DNA from 2 places in the Wansuia hejianensis genome. Region 1 is predicted to be linked to the other one. Evidence: riboswitches for the same ligand, from Rfam matches in the RefSeq annotation. Region 1 holds a riboswitch; the other holds the start of a gene.
The links. A riboswitch is a leader RNA that binds a small molecule or an ion and turns the genes downstream of it on or off. The one in region 1 is predicted to bind cobalamin.
Positions count from the first base shown of each region.

Region 2: another riboswitch for cobalamin. It lies ahead of H9Q79_RS01215 (class I SAM-dependent methyltransferase); the one in region 1 lies ahead of H9Q79_RS04025 (cadherin-like beta sandwich domain-containing protein).

Region 1 is NZ_CP060635.1:855,094-862,600, forward strand. Features, by position in the region: gene hemB (porphobilinogen synthase) at 1-366, shown strand, start outside; gene hemL (glutamate-1-semialdehyde 2,1-aminomutase) at 366-1,649, shown strand; gene H9Q79_RS04010 (MutS-related protein) at 1,669-3,381, shown strand; gene rnhA (ribonuclease HI) at 3,418-3,906, shown strand; gene H9Q79_RS04020 (ECF transporter S component) at 3,903-4,442, opposite strand; cobalamin riboswitch at 4,710-4,839, shown strand; gene H9Q79_RS04025 (cadherin-like beta sandwich domain-containing protein) at 5,328-7,507, shown strand, end outside.
Region 2 is NZ_CP060635.1:263,957-271,463, reverse strand. Features, by position in the region: gene H9Q79_RS01235 (ABC transporter ATP-binding protein) at 1-95, opposite strand, end outside; gene H9Q79_RS01230 (ABC transporter substrate-binding protein) at 112-1,704, opposite strand; gene H9Q79_RS01225 (ABC transporter permease) at 1,828-2,658, opposite strand; gene nikB (nickel ABC transporter permease) at 2,655-3,596, opposite strand; gene H9Q79_RS01215 (class I SAM-dependent methyltransferase) at 3,636-4,385, opposite strand; cobalamin riboswitch at 4,563-4,739, opposite strand; gene H9Q79_RS01210 (methyltransferase domain-containing protein) at 4,963-6,108, shown strand; gene H9Q79_RS01205 (hypothetical protein) at 6,155-7,507, opposite strand, start outside.

The sequences.
Region 1 (7,507 bases):
GCCGGTTCTGCGCCGTCCTTCGGCGACCGGAAAAGTTATCAGATGGATTTCCATAACAGCCGGGAAGGCATCAGGGAGGCCATGCTGGATGTGGAAGAGGGAGCGGATATTATCATGGTAAAACCGGCCATGTCATTCCTGGATATGGTTACAAAGGTGCGGGACGTGGTATCTGTGCCGGTGGCGGCTTACAGCGTCAGCGGAGAATACGCCATGGTAAAGGCTGCTGCTGCCAGGGGATGGATTGATGAGGAACGGATCATCTGCGAGATGGCGGCGTCGGTTTACCGTGCGGGCGCACAGATTTATTTGACTTATTATGCGGAAGAGCTGGCCAGATTCATGGATGAAGGGAGGATCGGCTGATGGGAAAATCTGAAGAACTGATGGAACGCGCGCTAAAATATATCCCCGGCGGCGTCAATTCGCCGGTGCGCGCTTATGGAAATGTGGGAATGACGCCCAGGTTTATCCAGGGAGCCACAGGCCCCTATATTTTCGACGCGGATGGGGAAAAATATATAGATTATATCTGTTCGTGGGGACCTATGATTTTGGGACATAACGGGCAGAGGGTATTGAAAAAGGTGGTCAGGGCCTGTGAGGATGGCCTGAGCTTCGGGGCGCCTACGGAGATTGAGGTGGACATGGCAGAGTTTATCTGCGAACATATCCCCCATATTGAGATGGTCCGCATGGTGAATTCCGGTACGGAGGCAGTCATGAGCGCGATTCGGGCGGCCAGAGGCTATACGGGAAGAAATAAGATCATTAAGTTTTCCGGCTGTTATCACGGACACAGCGACTGTCTGCTGGTGGACGCCGGATCAGGCCTGATGACTGCGGGGATCCCGGGAAGCGCAGGTGTCCCTGAGGGCTGTACCAGGGATACGCTGACGGCGGCATACAATGATCTTCCCAGCGTGGAAAGACTGTTTGAGGCCAATCCTGGTGAGATTGCGGCAGTGATCGTGGAGCCGGTCGCGGCCAACATGGGGGTTGTGCTGCCTGAGAATGGATTTCTGGAAGGACTGAGGCAGATCTGTACGAACGAAGGGGCGCTTCTGATCTTTGACGAGGTGATTACCGGTTTCAGGCTGGCCTTTGGAGGGGCTGCGGAGAAATTTGGCATTGCGCCGGATCTGGTGACTTACGGGAAAATCATCGGAGGCGGCATGCCGGTGGGTGCCTATGGCGGCCGGCATGAGGTCATGGAGATGGTGGCGCCGCTGGGTCCGGTCTATCAGGCGGGAACTCTGAGCGGCAATCCGGTGGCAATGGCGGCCGGCCTGGAGCAGCTGCATATACTCTGGGAGCATCCCGAATACTATACAGAACTGGAAAAGAAGGGTGAAAAGCTCTACGGCCGGATGGAGGAACTGGTTAAGCTGTACGGCGCACCGTGTACGGTGAACGCGGCCGGATCTCTGGGCTGTGTCTTTTTCACGGATTCTAAGGTTACGAATTATACCATTGCCAAGACCGCGGATACTGTGGAATTCGCGAGGTATTTTAAATATATGCTGGATCGCAGGATACATTTGGCTCCTTCGCAATTTGAGGCAATGTTCCTCTCAGAGGCGCATACGGATGATAATATCGAAGAAACCCTGGAAGCATTTGAAGGCTATCTGAAGACAAGAGAGTGAGGAGAGCAGGAGACATCATATGACAGTGACACCGGAAGATTTGGGAGTGCTGGCGGCGATTGGAATTTTGATTCTCGCATTTGTAGTAATTGCACTTCGCGAAAGAAGCAGGCAGAAATCATTTTTCAGGAATAAGATCCGCCGGGACTGGGGCAAGCCTCCGGAAGGTGAATGGACGGCAGAAGAGCTGGACAGCATCTCTCATTATACCAGGAGACGGAGTGAGGGGCGGTTTCAGATTGATGATATCACCTGGAATGACCTGGATATGGACGAGGTTTTCCTGCAGATGAATCATACGGTATCATCCTGCGGGGAGGATTATCTTTATTCTATGCTAAGACTTCCGGAATTTAACCCGGAGGTTCTGGATGAACGGAACCGGCTGGCTGAGTTTTTCCGAACCAGGGAGAAGGAGAGGGAGCAGGTACAGATGATGCTGCGCATCATTGATAAGCGGAAAGGTTACTCTGTTTCCGATTATATTGATGCCTTGTCCTCTGTGCCTCACAAGAGCATCGTGAAATATGTCCTGATGGCTGTGGCCAGTCTGGTATCCATTATCATGTTCTTTATTTCACCGTTAGCCGCGGTTTTTCTTCTGATTTTGACAATGGCGGTGAATGGGATCACACACTACAGGGAGAGCCAGGAGATCGAGAAATATCTTTCATGCCTCTCCTGCGTTCTTCGGATTCTGAAAGCATCTGAAGAAATCAGTAAATGCAGAATTCCGGAGATCGGAGGTTATGCGGAACGGATCAGGAGCAGCGCTTCGGGTCTTCAGAAGATACGGAGAAAATGCGTGACTCTGGTGAGCGCGAAGGGAGTTGATCTGGGCTTTGCAGCGATCATGTCTTATCTCAATAACTTTTTTATGCTGGATTTCATACAGTTCTATTCTGTTCTGAAGGATCTGCAGGGACGGCAGAGGGATATCGACAGCCTGCTGGAGAACATTGGGATTTTGGACAGCGCGATGGCAGTCGCATCCTTCCGGGAATATCTTCCTATCTGGTGCAGGCCGGAATTCACGCCGGGGCCAGCGGTGAGTCTGAAAGCGGACAACCTCTATCATCCGCTGATTTCCAGTCCCGTTGCCAACAGCATAGCGGCGGAAGGAGGAGTTTTACTGACAGGCTCCAACGCTTCCGGCAAATCCACTTTTTTGAAAACGGTGGCGATAAACGCCATACTGGCCCAGAGCATTGACACTTGTATGGCTACGGAGTATTCCTGCGCTATGGTAAAAACCATGACGTCGATGGCCCTGAGAGATGATGTACAGAGCGGCGAAAGTTACTATATCGTGGAGATCAAGTCTCTGAAAAGGATTCTCTCTGAGATCCGGAAGGGTGAACCGATTCTCTGTATCATCGATGAAGTTCTCCGCGGGACCAACACTATTGAACGGATTGCGGCTTCTTCTCGGATACTGGCGTCTCTCCATGAGACAAATGTGCTGCCGTTTGCTGCAACGCATGACATAGAGCTTACTTATATCCTGGAGGACGTGTACCATAACTACCACTTCGAGGAGGAGATCACGGACAGGGATATTAATTTTAACTACCTGTTAAAAAAAGGCAGGGCAGTCAGCCGTAATGCCATCACACTTCTGGAATTTATCGGTTATGATAAGAAAATTGTCAGCGAGGCCCGGGCGGCCGCGGCTGATTTTGAGGCGGCGGGCGTCTGGAAGCGTCTGGGGCCCCCCGTCCCACTTAGCTGACGGAAATGATTTTAATAATTTACAAGGAGGTAACAGATGCTGGTTGAGATATTTACGGACGGTTCCGCCAGAGGGAATCCGGATGGGCCTGGTGGATACGGCTGCGTCCTGCACTATCGGGACGGCAGGGGTCAGCTCCATGAGAGGGAGCTGTCGCAGGGATATGTAAAAACCACCAACAACCGGATGGAGTTGATGGCGGCTATCGCAGGACTGGAGGCTCTGAACCGTCCCTGTGAAGTGCGGCTGTATTCTGATTCTAAGTATCTGGTGGATGCATTTAATCAGCACTGGATTGACTCCTGGATACAAAAAGGCTGGAAGAGAGGTAAAAATGAGCCTGTTAAAAATGTTGACCTCTGGAAGCGTCTGCTGAAGGCTAAGGAACCGCACCAGGTTACTTTTTGCTGGGTAAAGGGCCATGACGGCCATGAAATGAATGAGAGATGTGACGCCCTGGCGACTGGCGCCGCAGATGGCGGCGGACTGCTTGAGGACCCTGGCAGCCCGCCTGCGGACAGTTAATTTGATTTCTCATGAGTTCTTTGAGCGAGCTGCCGGAGATCTGGAACGGCAGCCAGCACCGGATAGAGGAGCAGCGAAAGAACCAATCCTCCTGCGCCCTGTATCATGTTGGAGGGGACGCTGCCGAGGGCGCCGGCGGCGCCATATATGACAGATTCAAAACAGTAATAACCTCCGGCCACCAATACAAGATCTGCCACGCCTCCCAATCCTACGCACAGATAGCGGCTGCGCGGGTTTTTTCCGGCTTTGGAGAAGATCAGCCCGCAGATGAAGGCAACCAGCCCTTTAATGATGAAGGTGATGGGGGCATAGAGTAAATAGCCTCCGGTCAAGTCTGCCAGGGCGGAGCCGATGCCCCCCGCAAGCAGGCCATAGACAGGGCCGAGGAATACGCCTGACAGAATGACTATCGCATCCCCGGGATGGATATAGCCGTTCGTGCCGGGCGTGGGAATCCGGATGGACAGAGTGGCCACACATGCCAGGGCAGCGAACAGGGCTGAAATAACCAGCAGTTTAAAATTCTTTTTCATATCATTTTCCGCCTTTCATTGGTATATAGCAGTATCATGCAAAGGGCAGATATTTTTAATATCCGCGTTTTGCCACAGGCAGGTGTTGCTGCCCGGACTTTTATAGTAAACAATGTACTGCAAAAATGGTATGATTGAAATATCCAGTTTTTAAAAATATGTGCATACCAGTTTGCTCTGAACCAGGACTGGGTTTGAAAAAATATTGACATTCTGCGGCATCTATTATATGATAAGTCCGTGAAGCCGTAAGAGCTTTGATTTCAATTACATAAATGTAGATACAGTCTGCCAGACGTAAGGCGATAATAGGGAATCCGGTGCAATTCCGGAGCCGAACGGAACTTGTTCCGGTGTGTGGATAGCCCACAATACCTACTGTTTTCTCTATTATTTCTGTTGCTTATATTAGCGACAGCAGAGAATGCGTCTTGGCAGGCTTTTTTGTACTGGAGAAAATGAGTTCTCCATTGTTTTTCAGATGTTTAAAAATAAATAAAGATATGCAAACCCACGGTCAGGCTTAAAATGCCTGTTAAAAGGAAACGTTGAAAAGCGTCTCATTCTTCCGAGCTGTGAATGGGGACAAAGGACGAACAGAACCACTGGGGAGTTTCCCTGGGAAGGACGTCTGGAGGATGAACCAAAGTCAGAACACAAACGTGGAACTGTTATTGCGCATAGATATGATGTGGATGTCCAAGGCAAGAGGAGGTTTCTTTTTTTATGTCCGCCTGCCTGAACGGGTTATAAGATGCTAATAGACAGGCTTCCTATCTGAGGCTTTGTCTTTATGCATAAATCAACAGGCTTTTGAAACAGGGAGAGCGGTGAGCGGACGATTTCGCTGTACGGGCCTGATTATCAAAAGAAGGAGGTCATAGAATGACTGGAAAGAGAAAAAGAATCTGGGCGATTCTGTTGAGCATCCTGATGGTTCTGCAGCTGTCCTCGGCAACTGTTTTTGCCGAAACACAGAATCCGGATGTGCAGGGAATCCAGACAGAGAGTGCGGTACTGTCGGAAGGGACTGTCGACGGCCGAACATCATCCACCGCCACGGTGACGGTGAACGCCAATATGGACGGAACCGTGTATTTTACAGCGTTGGCTGCAGAGGTGGAAGCTCCTGATGCGACCGCAATAGAGGCGGCTGGGAACTTGTCGTTTATGGTATCGGCAGGAGCCAATACTCTGACTTTGCCGGGGCTGTCAGAGGCAGCCCTGAAAGTCTATATGGTTTTGAAAGGGCTTAACGGCGAGGTCTCTGAGGTGTACAGCATGGATCTTCCTGCTGTGGAGTTGTCGGAACTTAAGACGGTTCCGGAAGATGTAACCATCCGTTTTGAGATGAATGACGGTACACTGATTTCCAAGACGGATATGAGCGGAAAATCTGTAAAAACGCTGGGTGCTTTAGGTGTAACCGGCGGTATAGAGAATGCGGAGCCTGAGTATGTGACGCCGCTCCATCTGCTGGCCCAGGCAATGATCGAGCGAAATATCCCGGTCGATATACAAGTAAAAGAAAACGGCTGGGTGTTGGAATGCAATGGCACAGGTGCGGATTTGATGTATTATGTCAATGGGGCTGACAGCAGCGCTACATTTGGCGGTTATGAAGTGAAGCCCGGCGATAACATTACAGTGATCCAGTGTAGCTTTGAAGGAGGGGTCTATGCTGGCTTCGGCTATTTTGGAGAGGTTGTAGACAATACTTTTGATCCCATTGATATGATGGAAGAAGCAGAGGTGGCTGTAAAAGAACCGCTGACACTGCAGTATTCCTATAAGGGCTGGTCGAGCGGCAATGACGTGGCGGTTGGCGCGGACGTTTATATCAGCGAGAAAAATGGTTATGCAGCGGATCAGAAAACAGAGATTACAACAGACAGCGAAGGAAAATTCACGGTCAGCTTTGACGAACCGGGAGTTTATCTTGTATCGGCACGCGCTTACATAGAAGCGGGGAATGAAGAGAGCGGGCGTCTGGCAAGTAACGCGTATTGTAAGGTTACAGTGACAGATGCGGCCGCAGGTCCTGAGCTGGCGCAGGGGGAACCCCCGGTATCTGAACGCACAGCCGGCAGCGCTAAAATAACAGTCAATGCCAGCACAGCTGGAAGCTTGTATTATCTGGTTCAAGAATCCGGCGCGGCAGCGCCTGATGCGGCAAGGCTTGAAAGCGAAGGACAGACAGCGGCGGCAGTGCAGGGTGAAAATACCTTAGAACTGACTGGCCTGGATAAAAGCGCCCAAAAGATTTATCTGTTGTTAAAAAGTGGTGAGGGCACAGTATCCCCTGTAATTTGCGTCGATATTCCGGAGGCAGAGGAGCCCCTTCTGAAAGGGATTCTGAGCAATGGAGGAAATCCGGAATTTGATGGGAGCAGGGAAGCGGCTGTTACCTGGGAGACAGGCGATATCCAGTTCCGTCTGAAACCAGTATTTCCGGATGGGATGTCTGACGTAACGCTGAGTTTCCGGTATACCGGCACAGACGGCCAGGAGAAGGTGACAGAGCCTACAACAAAGACAAATACATACTTTTGGTTTGACGAAGATTTCCTGTCAATAGGCGGTCAGGGTAATGATCTTACCATAATTGCGGAAAAAGACACAGTTACCCAAACCTATGTGGTACATGTACAGAGGACGGCGTATCTGACCGGGCTGACTGTTCAGGATCAGAAGGGGAATCCGATTGCGATTTCACCGTCTTTTAGCAAAACAAAAACTGAGTATTCAGCGGTAGTCCTGGATAATGTGGACCAGATTGAACTGAAAGCTACAGACCCGGTAGAAGCAGTGTCGCCTGAGGCATCCAGGGTGCTGTTTAACGGTGAAGCTTCTGAAGACGGTTCGTGGACCATGAATCTTAAAGACGGCGAGAATCAAGTCGTCTTCCAGGCAGATAACGGCGCGGCGGACGCTCAGGAATACAGTCTGACCATTACCAGGACTGCATCTGTTACCTTAACGGTTCAGACCAGTCCGGAGGACGCTGCCTTCAGCTTGTATCGGGGCTCCAAGGGCATAGAAAGGATCTGGCCTGAGGAGGATGG
Region 2 (7,507 bases), 590 kb from region 1:
ATTTCCCCCTCTTCTACGTCCAGGGATACCTGTTCTACCGCATACTTATCCTCATCATAGCTGATGCTGCAATTCTCAATCCGCAAAATGCTCATATCTGATTCCTTCCCCTTATTTTCCGGCGCTCCATTCCGGAGTCACCAGATAATAATCAATCGGGAACATGGTGACATTGTTCACCTTTTCCGTATTGATAAGAGTGATATTGTCATTTGCATACAGCCACAGGCACGGACAGTCATCCGCCAGTATCTGCTGAGCCTCCACAAATGCCTCCACACGTTCTTCCTGATCAAAGGCTTCATCTAGTTTTTTCATTACTGCATCAAATTCTTCGCTGGAATATTTACCATAATTATCTGTTCCGCCTGTCTGCCACCGTGATGCCAGATAATACTGTCCATCACCTGCATTTACTGTCTGCCAGCCGTCAAAGATAACGTCAAAATCACCGCTGTCCCGCTTATCTTTTACGTTTTCCAGCATTTCGATCTCCGTATGCACGCCCGCTGTCTGCCACAGGTCCTGCAGCGCCTCAGACACCGCCGTAGAGGATGAGCTGGACAGCGAAATTGTGATCACAAGCTCCTGTCCGTCCTTCTCCACAAATCCGTTACCGTCCGTATCCTCATAGCCGGCCTCCTTCAGAAGCTCTGCCGCCTTGTCCGGATCGTGGGACTGGCCTGTTACTTTATCAGAATCATAACCAACCGTATCAGGAAAAGCTGTACCCAAAGGCTGCGCGTACCCGTTTCCAGCCACCTCTGCTACTACTTCACGATCTGTTGCGTAGGACAATGCCTGACGCAGCTTTACATCAGATAACTTACTTCCTTCTGCGCAATTGAAGACAATATCGCTTTCCCTTGTTCCGGTAACAGTCGCCAGTTCGATATCATCCACACCTTCCAGCTGGCTTAAAGTCGTATTGCTGGCGCCTTGAGCCAGGTCAATGTCTCCGGCAAGAATCGCCTCTGTTTTAGTATCCGATCCGATATTCAGGGCTGTGATGGTTTCAATGCTCGGAATATCGCCCCAGTAATTCTCATTGACGGCCAGCTCAATCTTTTCCTCAGACACATATTCCGTCACCATGTACGGTCCTGTGCAGACCGGCTTGGAAGCCGCCTCTTCCAGATCCGCTGTGGTGTCGATAATGCAATACATGGGCTCCGTCAGATTAGCGATAAATGCACTGAACGGCTCCTCTGTTGTAAAAATCAGATTTTCACCGTCGACCTCGATAGATGCTAATTTCAGCGCGCCGCCTCTGGAGTTCTGTTCAATGGAGCGCTCCAGGGACGCTTTCACAATCTCAGGCGTCAGCTCCGTCCCATTGCTGAATTTAACACCCTGACGGATATGTACGCGATAGGTTACATCATCTAATTGTTCCCACTCATCCGCCAGCTGCCCCTCAAATTCCATGTCTTCATTCACAGTAATCAGCGTCTCTCCCACACCGCAGCGTGTCAGGTTCCAGCCGCCCCAGCCCTCTGCCGGGTCCAACCCTTCGATATAGGTGAATAACGCCATATTAATATGTGATTCTTCTGTTCCTTCATCCTGGCTGGCTGCTGCCGCATCAGAGGATGTATCCGCCGACGGGGAAGAAGCTGTATTTTCCCCTTTACCAGTTCCGCAGGCTGTCAGGCCGGCGGCCAGCGCCATACAAAGAAATGCTGTAACTACTCGTTTTTTCATGATTTTCTCCTTTTTTATTATGTAATTTTAACCCCTGCGCCTGTCCGGCCGGCAGACTGTGCACATTTCAGATCCGTTTTGCCTCAAAGACCGCCGCAGGATTTGCTACCTTTATTTTTACAGCTACTTATAATGAGGGTCCATGATGTCCCTCAGGCTGTCGCCTAACAGATTGAATATAATCACATTAATCAGGATAATCAGCCCCGGAAATATCAAAAGCCAGGGCGCGGCTGACATATAATTCCTGCCTTCACTGAGCATAAACCCCCACTCCGGCGTCGGTGGCTTAGATCCCAGCCCCAGAAGGGAAAGCCCGGCAATTGCCAAAAGCTTTCCTCCAATATCCTGAGCTATCAGCACCAGCAGGGACGGAATGACATTCGGCATAATATACGTACCCATGATTTTAAAGGTCGAAGCGCCTCCCAGCCGCGCCTGCAGGATATAATCCCCATTCTTAATAGAAAGCACCAGAGAGCGGCTGGCGCGGGTATATTTTGTCCACCCTGTGAAGCACATCGCGATGATCAGATTCTGTATCCCCGTCCCCATGACCGCCACCATGGCCAGCACAAATATATTTCCCGGAAATGCCATCAGTACGTCTACCAACCGCATAATGACGCTGTCCACCGCGCCTCCCGCCAGGCCGCTGACTATTCCGATCAGGATGCCCAGAACTGAAATAATCGCAGTGACCAGATAGGCGATTAACAGAGACGTCTGTCCTCCATATAAGATTCTGGAAAACAGATCTCTTCCCAGCTGATCTGTTCCGAAAAGGTGGCCTGAAGAGGGCGCCGCCAGCATATTCGCATAGTCGGTCTCCAGCGGGTCATACGGCGCGAATTTTCCCGCACAGACAGAAAACAGTGTAAAAAGGACTGCCAGCACAAGGCATATAATAAAACTGGTGTAACGGCTTTTTCTCCGCTTTGTCTTTTTTCTCACTTTTCCATACCTCCCAGCCGTATCCTCGGGTCCAGATAACGGTAAAATATATCCACCGCCAGGTTGACGCATACGTAAATCACGCCCATCCACATGACATACCCCTGAATCAACTGATAATCTCTGTTGGTAATCGCACTGACTGCAGCGCTGCCTATGCCATTCCAGCTGAATATAGTCTCTACGATCATCGTTCCTCCCAGCAGTCCTCCAAAAGACATTCCCAGAAGCGTAACGATGGTCAAAAGCGAGTTCGGCAGGACATGGCGGAGAACAATTCGCTTCCTGGACACGCCCCGGGACAGCTCCCCCATGATATAAGGCTCACTCATTTCTTCCAGCATAGCCGCACGTATCCGCCGGATATAAGAGGCCGCCATGCCCAGCGCCAGCGTGACAGCAGGCATGATCAAATGCTTCATGCTTTCTGATCCTCCCACCGGTAGGACATGCAGCTTCACAGCAAACAAATAGATCAACAGCAGGGCAATCCAAAAGCTGGGCATGGCCTCTCCGATAAAAGCCAGAAACCTGATGATATAATCTGCAATTCTATTATGGTAAACTGCCGAAAGGATGCCCAGCGGCAGCGCAATGACAAGCATAAGCAGAAAAGAGGAACAGGCCAGCTTTATTGTATTCGGAAGTTTCCTCGCCAGGATTTCCGAAACCGGCTGCCCATATTTAACCGAATCCCCAAAATCTCCATGCAGCACGCCTCCCAGCCAGTTCTTATACTGAACCGCCAGAGGCTGATCCAACCCGTATTCTTCCTTAATTTTGCCGATTACCTCCGGATCGCTCCCCGCACCCATGCTTTCCAGCATCTGCTGAGCCGGATCTGACGGCAGAATGTTGGTCAGACAAAAAGTAAGCACAGACAGCCCAAATAATATGATAATTAACGCTGCCATACGCTTCATGATATACCGCAGCAATTCCCTGCCTCCTCTCCTGTATGCCGGTGTATGGACATATTACTTCTGCTTTTTTGCGGAAATTCTGAAAGATACAGGCAGCTGCCGCCCTATTCTGCCGTTGTAGTAATGGATTTCTGTATGGATCTCCTCATAACCAAGCCCTATTAACTGCTCCAGATCCCAATCTGGCCGCTGTCTTTTGCTCAGGGGAAGTGATTCCGCTATTTTTTCCATGACTGAATAGTCTACCTTAGCTTCGTTGTGCCTGTCATGGCATCCTGCCGGCCTGAAACGCTGCTGTTCCTCCCGGGCAGATGCGTACCTCCCGTCATATAGGTGCAGATAAAAGTTCCCGTCCGAAACCATAAGCACCCCTTCCGGTTTTAATACCCGATAAAGCTCTCTGTAGGCCTTCACCGGTTCCTCCAGGTTCCAGAACAGATTCCTGCTCACAACAGCATCAAAGGTATTATCCGGAAAATGAAGCTCCTGAACATTCATCTGAAAAACATCCGCCTCCAGTTCCCTCTTTTTCAACGCTTCCTTTATCTGCTCAACCATGCCCTGGCTGTAATCCACAGCAGTGACCCGGCATCCGTACTCTGCAAGCAAAACCGTATAAAATCCGGCTCCCGCGCCGCAATCCAGCACCCGGACTGCCTTCCCCTCCTCCGGATGGGGCAATATCCCTGAAAAATACTCTATCCACTGTCCCGCTTCCGGAGATTCCAGCTCCTCCCTGCTTATTTCCGAAAAATCCCCTGATCTGGCATTCCAATATTCCTGAATCTCCTTTTGGCAACTCATACATTCCTCCTGTAATAAAATATCCCTCGCAAATTAACCACCCGCAAAATCATTTACAAAAAAAGGACATGTCCACAGACATATCCTTTTTAAACGTTCAGGTTTTTCCATACTCATAAAAACACAAAAGCATTCCGGCTTTTGCAAAAAAGAATTTTCTTAGCTGTGGCTCGCAGCTTGAAAATAACAGATAAAACCGGTATTCTGGCTTGAGCCTCCTCACGTAGTCCCGCCTTCCCAGTCCCCCGGTGGCTTATTGAGACACGCTCCACTCTCACAGCAACGGCATTGCACAGGATTTACACCTGTTTCCCTATCGCCAGAAAGCCAACAGCTTTCTGCGAAACTGCAATCTCTTGCAGGCATTTTATCCGCTTATCACTTTATGTAATTGTCATTTAGTCCCATTCGGTACATTAATAGTAACACAACCCTCAAAACTTGTCAACAAATTATGATTTTGTTCCGAAGTCCGGATATCTATCCAAAGATCCGCCGCAAAACCATGATTGTTTTTCTTTAGTTGCTGTGCTAATCTAATATTGTAAATTACTCAGACACCAAAGGAGTTTTACTCATGGACATAAATCTAAAGGACCGCATCACTGTTTACTGGGATATTCGGGCGACCAGTTATGGCCAAATGCGGCATAAGCATCTTCACGGAAGGGAATTTCAATTCTGGCAGGCTGAAATGAAAGCTGTTCTGCCTTCCTCCGACCGGCCGTTAAAGGTTCTGGATGTCGGTACAGCCACCGGTTTTATGGCAATCGTATGCGCTTCCCTGGGGCATAAGGTAACAGCTGTAGATATCTCCCGTCACATGCTTCAGCGGGCGCGGGCAGCTGCGTCTGAATTTGGTTATTCTCTGACCTTTCTCCAGATGGACGCCCACCAGATGGATTTTCCCAGTGGTTCTTTCGATGTGGTCATCTGCCGCAACACTATATGGACTGTGTTGGACCCCCGGCGAGTCTATATGGAAATCTTCCGGGTGCTGAAACCAGGCGGCTGCTTCTTTAACTGTGACGCCGATTATGGAAGAGATGCTTTCAAGGGGCTTGGGGCAACACCGGATGAGAAAGCCCTTTTTGCTGAATGCCATGCCTACACTTCTCTCCTTCCGATCAGTTACGTCCAACGGCCGGAATGGGATATCGCCACGCTCCGGAATCTGGGATTTGTACATTGTGAATGTATCAGAAATATAAGCGGCAGATTAAACCCCCATGGCAGTTCGAAGTCCTCTGACAGTCATCCGCTGTTTTCTATTTTTACTGTGAAGCCCGCCTGCCCTGAGGAATTGGAGGACACAGATTATGATTTTCAGTTATTTAAGGCGCATAATCAGCTGTTCTACCGGGAACAGAGGCAATTTGGCAACAATAAAGATACCGAGTATCTGATTCTGGACCTGCTCATGTATCAGCCGGAGGGCCTGCGGCCCAGCGATCTGAGCGAATATATTTTCATCCCTAAACAGACGGTCACACGGATACTGGCACAGCTGGCAGCGAAAGGCTATATCCGCCAAATGCCCAATCCCAGAGACCGCCGCAGTATGCTCCTGACGCTGACCCCTGAGGGACAGAAGCAGCACCGCCGCGAGGAACAAGCTCTGGAAGTCCGCTATGCCAAGGTTCTCAGCAGTTTCCCGTCCCAGAAGCTGTCACAGCTCAATCAGCTTTATATGGAATTTTTAGACGCCTTTCCCACAACATGAGAAGCCCCGGATTTCGGGGCTTCTCATGTTTCCCAAGGATGCCTTTTCAGCGTCTTTTAGTTCCTGCGCAATACTTAATGAAAAATATTACAAGAAATAGTATCAGAATTCCCCCTGCCAGAAGACCTGCCGGATTATATGACTTCCTGTCAGCCGGTTCACCTGCCGGATTTTCCTCTGCATAAAGCCCCCCGTGTTCTCCGAAATCCTTGCGGTTTTCGGGCAGCGCTTCCTCCTGCTGCTCTCTGTCTGACTGAATCCCGGCAGCAGGCTGATGATTCTCTTTCTGTTCATTCTCCTGCTTTCTTTTCAGCCATTCCTCCCGGGTTTTATCCTCGACCGCACCGGTTCCCTCCGCTTCCTGGTTCTCCTGCACCGCAGATGTGGTATCCATTCCCTGCTCATCCTCCACTGCTCCGGGCGCAATTATCTGCCCGCCACGGTCTCCATCCATGTCTCCCCCCATACCTTCTGGAATGGTCTGGTCTGAATCCCGGCAGATCTTCCAAACTTTGCTCTCACCGTCAAAGCTTCCCCCTTCCGCCACCATCTTTAAGTATATGGTATCAGCGTCTGTCGGAAGCTCAACTTTAAAGCCATATATCCAGTCTGGTATGAAGCTCTCCTGAGGCGATATCAGATTCGTATTCCCTGCCACATTATATCTGGTAAAATCTTCTCCGTCCTCTCCATATTCCAGGTAAGCTGCCGATGCCTCCCAGGGGTAAGGAACCAGAAGCAAAAGATTCGTTTTTCCAGCTTCACGATTCAGAACCTCATATGATATCAGAAACAGCTTTTTGTCCGGAGCCGTAAATACAGTAACTTTTGGAACCAGATCTTCTTTTGTATCGTATACTTCCTGAAACCCATCTGTGTTAAATTGGCCTTTAACCACCACACAGATGTTGTCTCCTTCTACCTGTTTCTCTCTCTGCCACAGAACAGGAATCTCAATCTTCGTAATTTCCCCGGTTCTCCTGTTCTCAACATACGACATTAATCCGCAGGGAAGTTCAGCGTCTTCCCCCTCTTCTCCCGTCCTGACTATGGGCGCCGGGGGATCATAATCTATTATGACGTATTCTTCACCTGTGCGGTATTCCGGAACAAAGCTGCAATTTTTCCATATTACCGCACTTCCCGACACGCTGAAGGCATGTCCCTTTCCGCTGGAACAGACAGCCGTAACCGAAGTGTTTTCTATCACAAGCTCCCCATTCACATCGATTCCATAAGCTACTTCCGTCCCCGAGACTTCTATACTACAATCTCTGTCCTCTGTTTTATTCCCCCGGGTACCATAGATACCATTTGCCCTGCCATCTCCTTCTGCCAGTATCCGCACTCCCTGAAAGCTGCAGGCATCCATAGTGCCTAAAAATACCGCGGTAGGATT